One region of the Acidovorax sp. FG48 genome, then DNA from elsewhere that is predicted to be linked to it. Evidence: predicted binding sites of a transcription regulator. Region 1 holds the regulator's gene; each other region holds the start of a gene.
What was found. Region 1 encodes HrcA, which represses chaperone genes, less so after heat shock. Its sites were predicted from a motif close to TTAGCACTCNNNNNNNNNGAGTGCTAA; they were not measured.

Region 2: a site for HrcA is predicted at 2,041-2,067, ahead of ACODSU_RS05035 (co-chaperone GroES). Genes of this name have one in related genera too.
Region 3: a site for HrcA is predicted at 1,726-1,752, ahead of rpoH (RNA polymerase sigma factor RpoH). Genes of this name have one in related genera too.

Annotation. Positions count from the first base shown of each region.
Region 1 is NZ_JBMDJH010000003.1:237,145-240,419, reverse strand. It holds gene greB (transcription elongation factor GreB) at 1-560, opposite strand, end outside; tRNA gene ACODSU_RS06015 (tRNA-Arg) at 640-716, opposite strand; tRNA gene ACODSU_RS06010 (tRNA-Ile) at 921-997, opposite strand; gene hrcA (heat-inducible transcriptional repressor HrcA) at 1,048-2,052, opposite strand; gene ACODSU_RS06000 (NAD kinase) at 2,081-2,977, shown strand; gene recN (DNA repair protein RecN) at 2,980-3,275, shown strand, end outside.
Region 2 is NZ_JBMDJH010000003.1:26,453-29,727, forward strand. It holds gene groL (chaperonin GroEL) at 1-1,488, opposite strand, end outside; gene ACODSU_RS05035 (co-chaperone GroES) at 1,659-1,949, opposite strand; gene ACODSU_RS05040 (TolC family outer membrane protein) at 2,211-3,275, opposite strand, start outside.
Region 3 is NZ_JBMDJH010000017.1:38,568-41,842, reverse strand. It holds gene ACODSU_RS19670 (Bug family tripartite tricarboxylate transporter substrate binding protein) at 1-638, opposite strand, end outside; gene rpoH (RNA polymerase sigma factor RpoH) at 754-1,695, opposite strand; gene ACODSU_RS19660 (FG-GAP repeat domain-containing protein) at 1,883-2,956, opposite strand; gene ACODSU_RS19655 (EAL domain-containing protein) at 3,080-3,275, opposite strand, start outside.

The DNA of each region.
Region 1 (3,275 bases):
GCGGCGCTCCGAGGTGGGTACTGCACCTCCACCACCTCCAAATGGCGCACCCCACCCGGCGTGGGCAGCTGTACCTCATCCCCAACGCGAGCCTTCAACAGAGCCCGCGCCACGGGCGAAATCCAGCTGACTTGACCCATACGACTGTCCGCCTCGTCGATGCCCATGATGGTGATTGTGCGTTCACCGTCCTCGTCGTCGGAGTAGGTGACGGTGGCCCCAAAGAAGACCTGTTCACTGCCCGCATGCAAACTGGGGTCCACCACCTCGGCGATCTCGAGCCGCTTGGTCAAAAAACGGATGCGCCGATCAATTTCGCGCAGGCGCTTCTTGCCATAGAGGTAGTCGCCGTTTTCAGACCGATCTCCGTTGCTGGCCGCCCAGTGCACCACATCCACAATCTTGGGCCGCTCGTTGTCAATGAGATTCAAAAGCTCTGCCCTCAGGCGTGCATAGCCTGAGGGCGTGATGTAGTTTTTGCCACCCGGCGGCAAAGGAGGCAGTGCCAATCCTTCGTCATCGTCAGCGCTATCGGTTTCCTTGGTAAAAGCCTTGCTCATCGCCAGAACTCTCCAATCAGCGCAAAGCGCTTGGACAAATGAAAAAGCCTGCAATCTTGCGATTGCAGGCTTTAAACATTGGTGCGGCTGGCAGGAATCGAACCCACGACCCCTTGGTTCGTAGCCAAGTACTCTATCCAGCTGAGCTACAGCCGCTAAGCTTCGAATTATAGCATGATTTCTTGGCGACCCTTGAAATTTGCTTTTTTCTGATTGCTTTCCTGAGTCAGGCGCTGCAAACAGTCAGTCAATTCAACGCAAGCCGAGATTGTAACGCACGATGAAGGCTCCAAAAACAAACTGAGCGATTTGGATCACAAAACACGTCATTTGTTGATGGGTCCACCCTGCAAGCAAGGGTGGTAGGGCGTGTTGGACTTGAACCAACGACCAAAGGATTATGAGTCCTCTGCTCTAACCAACTGAGCTAACGCCCCCAGCCGTGCTCCAGCGCTATACAACGGGTCAAGCGCCGTATTGTAGGGGCTTACTTGCGGTGGCTGAGTGCGTTGGACACCAACTTGGAAGTGATATCCACGATCTGGATCATGCGGTCGTATGGCATGCGCGTAGGACCAATCACACCCAAAGTCCCCACCACCTTGCCGTCCACCTCATAAGGGGAGCTGACGATCGAGAGCTCTTCAAAAGGCACAACCTGGCTCTCGCCGCCGATGTAGATGCGCACCCCTTCGGCTTGGCTGGAGATATCCAGAAGGCGAAGAATCTGCGTCTTCTGCTCGAACAAGTCGAATGCCCTGCGCAGGTTACCCATGTCGCTGGAGAAATCACTGACGGAGAGCAGGTTGCGCTCGCCAGAAATTACCACCTCGTCCTGCGCCTCGGACAGCGCCTCCGAACCTACGTTGACTGCCGCCTGCATAAGCGATGCAATCTCTCCGCGCAGCACATCGACCTCGGACTTCAAACGCTCTCGCACCTGCTCCATCGCGAGTCCGGCATAGTGGGCATTCAGAAAATTGGAAGCTTCAACCAGTTGCGACTGGGAGTGATCCACCTCGGTGAAGATCACACGATTCTGTACGTCACCTTCCGGCGACACGATGATGACGAGAAAGCGCTTTTCAGATAGTCGTAGGAACTCTATGTGGCGAAATACTGAGGTGCGCCGAGGTGCCATCACCACACCGACGAACTGGGAGAGGTTGGACAGCAGCTGTGCGGCGTTGGCGATGACCTTTTGGGGTTGCTCCGGAGCCAACTGCGCCGGCATGACCGCCTCGCGCTGCACCGTCAGCATTGTGTCCACAAACAAGCGGTATCCACGCGCGGTGGGAATGCGGCCTGCGGAGGTATGTGGACTTGCAATCAGCCCCAGCTCTTCGAGGTCCGCCATAACGTTTCGAATCGTGGCGGGAGACAAATCCAGGCCAGACGCACGAGAAAGCGTCCGCGATCCCACGGGCTGCCCATCAGCGATGTAACGCTCGACCAGGGCTTTGAGCAACAACTTGGCACGGTCATCGAGCATGGAATGATTTTAATGATGTAATTTCGTGATGACGTCCAATTTCCGCCATGTCGCACTTATAGGCAAGTACCAGACTTCAGCCGCAGGCGCCTCCGGTGACGGCTCACGCAGGGCTTTGGAAGACATTGCACATTTCTTGGAGCGCCAGGGATGTGAGGTTGCGCTGGAAGCAGAAACCGCCAGCAATACCGGACTGACACACTATCCATCTTTGAATGTAGACCAGATCGGTGCGCGGTGCGATCTGGGCCTGGTGGTCGGGGGTGATGGGACGATGCTGGGCATCGGTCGCCGCCTGGCGCGCTTTGGAACGCCACTGATCGGCATCAACCAGGGCCGACTGGGCTTCATCACCGATATCCCTTTCGACACCTATCAGACCACACTGCCGCCCATGCTTCGAGGGGCCTATGAAGAAGACCAGCGGCCATTGATGCACGCTACCGTGGTTCGCGATGAGCGTGTGGTGTTTGAAGCCCTGGCCATGAACGATGTGGTCGTCAACCGTGGAGCAACTTCGGGCATGGTGGAGCTGCGCGTGGAAGTGGGTGGACAGTTTGTGGCCAACCAGAGGGCCGACGGTCTCATCATTGCATCCCCGACCGGATCGACAGCCTATTCGCTGTCCGCAGGAGGCCCGATGCTTCATCCCTCCATCCCAGGCTGGGTGCTGGTTCCTATCGCACCGCATACGCTGTCCAACCGCCCCATCGTGCTCTCCGATGCGACGGAAGTGGCCGTGGAAGTGGTGAGCGGCCGCGATGTCAGCGCAAACTTCGACATGCAGTCTCTCGCATCCTTACTGCATGGTGACCGCATCCTCGTCAAACGGTCGGAACACCGTGTACGGTTTTTACACCCGCAGGGCTGGAACTACTTCGCGACACTGCGCAAGAAGCTGCGCTGGAATGAAGGGGGCTACTGACCATGGCGTTGCGGCAGATTACCCTGCGCGATTTCGTGATCGTACAAACGCTGGAACTGGATTTGCGCAATGGCTTCACCGTGTTGACCGGGGAGACAGGTGCAGGAAAGTCCATTCTGATCGACGCATTGCAACTGGCCTTGGGGGCGCGTGCAGATGCGGGCGTGGTGCGAGAGGGATGCAGTAAGACCGATATTTGCGCGGAATTTGACTGCCCCGCGCACGCCCGCCCCTGGCTGGATGAAGGAGGGTTTGAAGCCGATGACCGGTTGCTGCTGCGCCGTACCGTCGACGCGCA
Region 2 (3,275 bases), 210 kb from region 1:
GGGGTCCAGGATACCCATTTCGATCATGTCGCCGTAGGTGTCGTTGGCAGCGTTGAAGCCGTAGTTGCCCTTGCCGTTCAGCACGGCGTTCACCACCACCGATGGCTCGCCACCAGCGTTGTAAACGATCTCGCGCAGAGGGGCTTCGATGGCCTTCAGGATCAGCTTCACGCCAGCGTCCTGGTCAGGGTTGTCACCCTTGATCTCGCCAGCCGCTTGGCGTGCGCGCAGCAGGGCCACGCCACCACCGGCCACGATGCCTTCTTCCACCGCAGCGCGAGTAGCGTGCAGGGCGTCTTCCACGCGGGCCTTCTTTTCCTTCATTTCGACTTCGGTCGCAGCGCCGACCTTGATCACTGCCACGCCGCCGGCCAGCTTGGCCACGCGCTCTTGCAGCTTTTCACGGTCGTAGTCACTGGTCGCTTCTTCGATCTGAATGCGGATTTGCTTCACGCGGGCTTCGATGTCGGCAGCGGCACCAGCACCATCGATGATGATGGTGTTTTCCTTGCCCACTTCGATGCGCTTGGCTTGGCCCAGGTCGGCCAGGGTCACCTTCTCCAGGCTCAGGCCCACTTCTTCAGCGATGACCTTGCCGCCTGTCAGGATGGCGATGTCTTCCAGCATGGCCTTGCGACGGTCGCCGAAGCCAGGAGCCTTCACAGCCACAACCTTCAGGATGCCGCGGATGGTGTTGACCACCAGCGTAGCCAGGGCTTCGCCTTCGACTTCTTCAGCAATGATCAGCAGGGGACGGCCAGCCTTGGCAACTTGCTCCAGCGTGGGCAGCAGGTCGCGGATGTTGCTGATCTTCTTGTCGAACAGCAGCACGAAGGGGTTGTCCAGCAGAGCGGCTTGCTTTTCTGGGTTGTTGATGAAGTAGGGCGACAGGTAGCCGCGGTCAAACTGCATGCCTTCCACGACATCCAGCTCGTTTTGCAGCGACTTGCCGTCTTCCACGGTGATCACGCCTTCCTTGCCGACCTTGTCCATGGCGTCAGCAATGATCTTGCCGATGGATTCGTCGGAGTTGGCGGAGATCGAACCCACTTGGGCGATTTCCTTGGAGGTGGTGGTGGGCTTGGAAGCCTTCTTCAGCTCTTCGGTCAGGGCCAGCACGGCCTTGTCGATACCGCGCTTCAGGTCCATGGGGTTCAGTCCAGCGGCCACGTACTTGGAGCCTTCGCGCACGATGGCTTGGGCCAGCACGGTGGCGGTGGTGGTGCCGTCACCAGCGTTGTCGCTGGTCTTGGAAGCCACTTCCTTCACGAGCTGGGCGCCCATGTTCTGCAGCTTGTCCTTCAGTTCGATTTCCTTGGCCACGGACACACCGTCCTTGGTCACGGTAGGGGCGCCGAACGAGCGCTCCAGCACCACGTTACGGCCCTTGGGGCCCAGCGTAACCTTGACCGCGTTGGCCAGGATGTTCACGCCTTCAACCATGCGTGCGCGGGCTTCGCCGCCGAAAACTACATCTTTTGCTGCCATTTTTGGCTCCTAAATTCTGAAAATCGTTAAACGGATAACGGTTTGTGGTGAAAGAAAGCGTAGCGAGCAGGTGTCAGGCTAGACGCACGGAGCGCAGTAACCGGAACGTACTTCCTGTACGTGAGGATTGCGAGCACCGCGCAACGACGCCTGGCGCCTGCGCAGTAGCTTTATTTCTCCACAACGGCGAACAGGTCGTCTTCCTTCATCACCAGCAGCTCGTCGCCGTTGACCTTGACGGTCTGGCCCGAGTACTTGCCGAACAGAACGCGGTCGCCGACCTTCACGTTCAGGGCGATCACTTCACCCTTGTCGTTCTTCTTGCCAGGGCCCACGGCCAACACTTCACCTTGATCGGGCTTTTCGGCGGCGTTGTCAGGGATCACGATGCCGGAGGCCGTCGTGGTTTCGCTTTCAATACGCTTGACGATCACGCGATCGTGCAGAGGGCGAAGGTTCATTGCATTGCTCCTGTTTTCAGTAAAAAAAGCTGATGGATTCAATCAGCCCCGGCCATCCGGGGCCACCAAACTGCCAGCAGGGAGCGCGGTGTTAGCACTCGTCTGCGGTGAGTGCTAATGATACGGGCATTTGTGGCCATTTCAAGACACCCCTTGCAGGATTGAAGGGGCAAATCGCAGCCCCTTCTCCTATTTAAAGTGGAAAAGCGTGCCCAGCACGGCCCGCGTTGCGCAGGACCGGTCGCCGCTCCGGAGATCGTTTTACTGTGGGGACGCGATCAGCCAGGCGTTCACTTGTCGCACTGTGTCATCAATGGGGTTCCCCACGAGTGCATTCAAACGTACGCGCGATGCGAGATACACATACCGCGCCTCTGCTAGGTCGCGTTGGGCAATTTGCAGTTGCTGTTCGGCGTTCAGCACGTCCACCATGGTGCGGCTGCCGACTTCGAACGACCTTCTGCTGGAGGTGACCAGCTGATTGCCGGATTTCACCGCTTGTTCAAGCGCTCTGACTTTCAAAACGCCTTCTGTAACTCCCCGGTATTCTCGGTGTACGCGCACAGCAAGGTCGCGGCGCACGGCTTCTAAATTTTCCTTAGTGCGTACATGCTCAGCTACCGCCTGTCGCACTGTGGAACTCACGTAACCCCCAGAAAAAAGCGGTACGCTGATTTGAATCCCGACCATACGGTTGGTGTTTTTAGAGCGTGGAAAGTTAATGTTCTCACTGCCACTGCGAGTGATCTGTGCAATGGCATCGACAGTGGGATAGTGCGCTCCTTCCGCTTTGTCGATCTCTGCCTGTGCGGTTTCCACGCGAGCCTTCAGCGCGCGAATTTCTGGACTATTGTCCTCCGCTTGTTGTACCCAATACTGGAGGTCCGCCGGCTGTGGTGGCATAAGCTCCAGGCGCTGTGTATCTACCCGTGCCAAATTCGTGGCAGGTTGGTGGGTGAGCACTTCGAGTTGTCTAGTTGTCAGATCCACTTGCTGCCTTGCACTCAGCACGTTTGCCTCGTCCATGTCGAGTCGCGCCTGGGCTTCGTCAATGTCGGTGCGCGTACCAGAGCCTGCTGCCAGAGATTTGCGCGCGGCATCAAGTTGGATCGTTGTGACTTCCTTTTTTTTGCGAGCCAGTTCTAGAGCGTCCTGCGCCAACAGTGCCTCCAGGTAAGCAGCTGCGACACGCGATCCCACGTCTTGCAGCTCGCTGTCCAGTGTCGCCTGGGCGTCTGCTACCACAGAGTTTGCTTGTCGCAGACCATCCATCAAGGGCTTACGGAAGAGCGGTTGACGAAGCTGCAGTGTTTGGTTGTAGCTGAA
Region 3 (3,275 bases), on a different contig from region 1:
ACCTGCGGATAGCCGGGGTAGGGCACATGCACGGGGTTGATGTTGCTGCGCGCCTTGAGCAGTTCGGTGCCGATGTGGCCCACGGTGCCCACGCCGGGCGTGCCATAGCTCCACTTGTCGCCCCCGTTGCGTGCGGCCACGAAGAAGTCCCGCGCAGTGCCGTTGGCAGCCACGCCGGGCTGGTTGACGGGGGCCGTGAGGATCAGCGGCGAGGTGCCGATCAGGCTCAGTGGTGCCAGGTCCTTGATCGGGTCATACGGAACGGCCGGGTTCAGCAGCTTGGCAATCGTCATGTTGCCGTTGATCATCAGCCCGATGGTGTGATCGTCACGGGCCTTGGCCACAGCGTCGGCGCCGATGTTGCCGCCTGCACCCACCTTGTTGTCCACGATCACGGGCTGGCCCAAGGCCTTGGAAAGGGGCTCCGAGAACGTGCGCGCCGTCAGGTCCGGTGACGAACCGGCTGGAAAGCCCACAATGATCTTCAGCGGCTTGGTCGGCCAGGCCAGTGGCGCGGGCGCCGTAGCGGCAGCCTTGCCGGCGCTTTGCGCCAGCGCCCACGGGGACACGGCAGCCAGCGCGATCAACAGCGAAGCTCGGCGGGAAACACGGCCGGTAAAGGCGGGACGTGAGGGCATGGGGTGCAATCTCCTTGAAGAATATTCGGGGGCCCAAACGACGCGGGGCCCCAGAACTGGGGCCCCGCGAGGCAACTTCTGCAGCCGGTGATATTAACCCCGCTGCCCGGCCCGGTCAGGCGTATTCGGCCAGGGCCTTTTTCATCTTCTTCATGGCGGCCACTTCGATCTGGCGAATGCGCTCGGCGCTTACGCCGTACACGGCGGCCAGGTCGTGCAGCGTCATGCCTCCGCTGCCATCGTCGTTGACCTTGAGCCAGCGCTCTTCCACGATGCGTCGGCTGCGGTCGTCCAGGCTGGCCAGGGCGTTGGCAATGCCGTCGGTGGCCAGCGCGTCGCGCTGGCGCGACTCGATCATGGCCGTGGGTTCGTGCGATGCATCGGCCAGGTAGGCAATGGGGCCAAACGCCTGCTCGCCGTCATCGGCCGGGGCCGGGTCCAGCAGCACATCACCACCCGCCATGCGGGTTTCCATTTCGATGACTTCTTCGCGCTTCACGTTGAGCTGTGCGGCAACGGCGTCGATCTCATGGTCCGACAGGGTGTCACGGTGCGTGGCAACATCAGCGGCCGACGCGTCGGCCTTGAAGCCCTGCTTCATGGAGCGCAAGTTGAAGAACAGCTTGCGCTGTGCCTTGGTGGTGGCCACCTTGACCATGCGCCAGTTCTTCAGGATGTATTCGTGGATCTCGGCCTTGATCCAGTGCATGGCGTAGCTCACCAGGCGCACACCCTGGTCGGGGTCAAAGCGCTTGACAGCCTTCATCAGGCCCACATTGCCTTCCTGGATCAGGTCGCCATGGGGCAGGCCGTACCCCAGGTACTGGCGTGCAATCGAGACCACCAGACGCAGGTGCGACATCACCAGCCGGCCGGCGGCGTCCAGATCGTTGTTGTCCTTGAGTTGGCGTGCGTAGGTCTGCTCTTCTTCGTGCGTGAGCAGGGGCAGTCGGTTGACAGCCGAAATATAGGCGTCCAGGTTGCCCAAGGGGGGCACCAGCGCCCAGGGATTGGCGGGTGCCAGAGACATCGTCGCGGTTCCAGATTGAATGTTCATTCCGGGAATCCTTTCCTCTAAGCCATCATATTAGCACTCTCTCTGATTGAGTGCTAAGCACGGAGTTCCCGTCGGGTTGCTCATTGATACCGTTTGATATTTTCTGAGTCAAATCGGCATCAAGTGTTAGTGGAGAATGCCTTTGAAGCTATCAAAAGCATAGTAATCCACTCTCCATGAGTCGCCTTCAAACGGTCAGGTCCACCTGCTGCACCGTGCCCACGCTGCCGTCTTCTCGCAGATAGGCGCTGGTGGAGCGCACGGCGCCCAGGCTGGCGTTGTCGGCGGTGCGCAGGGCAAAGGGGGTGGCGATGGCGTGGGTGGAGAGTGCGCCCACGCCCACGTCGGCCAGGGTGCGCAGGTTCCCAGCCCCCTCGGTGCCCTCCGCCGAGGGAGTCCACACCTGGAGCTGCTGAAAGACCGGGTCGGCCTCGTCAATCCAGCCGTTGCCGTCGCTGTCATAGGCGGCCAGCTCGGCAAAGCCGTTGCCGGTGCCGGGGCCGAACAGCTCCCGGCCGTTGTCGATGCGGCCGTTGTGGTTCAGGTCCAGGGCGAGGTAGCCCCGGTTGCCTGCGAGCAGGGGCACGTTGTCGGTCTGGCCGTCACTGTCCAGGTCAAACGCGAAGCGCAGGTCCTGCAACTGTGCGGCCGAGCCGTCGAAGTTGATGACCAGCGGGTCGACCACCGCGGCGTCGCCCAGGCGGAGGCTGAATGACGATTCCTGGCGGTAACTTCGCTGCATGTCCAGCTGCAGGCTGAAGCGGATTTCCTGCCCGTCGGCAGTGCGCACCATGCCCTGGGCGGTGAATTGGGTGCTTTCGGTTTCTACGACCACTTCGCGTTGCTCTACCAGCAGGCCCCACCCGGCACGCGGGCGGCCTGCCTCGGCCGCAGGCGTGGTGGCCGGGCGGCTCGTGGGCAAGAAGGGTGGGGACGGTACGGGTTCCGTCTGGCCGGTGTACACCCGCACCTGCACGCCCGTCATGCGGGCAATCAGGTCGCGGATCATGGCCAGCTGGGGTGTCAGTCCGTCGTCCGGGCTGCTGTCTGTAGCGGTGGCCGTGGCCGCGTCGGCTTCCTGGGCAGCGCGGGCCAGGCGTGCTGCGCTGGAAATTTGTACGGCGGGTGCCGCCCGGCTAGGGCCAGGGGCGCTGATGGGGCGGCGGTCGCCCACCCAGGCCTCCATGCGGCTGCTTTGGGTGTGCATGCGGCTGGCCGCATGCTGGGCCTGCATCTGCAGGGCGGACGATTCAATCTTCATGGGACACCTCCACGGTTTCCACACAGAGATATCGACGCCACAACACGGGAACTTGAACGGCGCCAAGCCCGTTTCCATTCGTCGCTGGTGCCCCGTGGCGGGCGCGGTGGCGTCTCAGCCTCCCTATACGCCCTGCCGCACCCGGCTTTCAAAGTCTTTCAGCGTGAGCGGGCGGCCAAACAGGTAGCCCTGAAAGGCCTGGCAGCCGTGCGCCAGCAGAAACTGGTGGTGGGCGGTGGTCTCCACCCCTTCAGCAATTACGGACAGGCCCAGGCTGCCGGCCAGCGCGATGATGGAGCGGGCGATGGCCGCGTCGCTG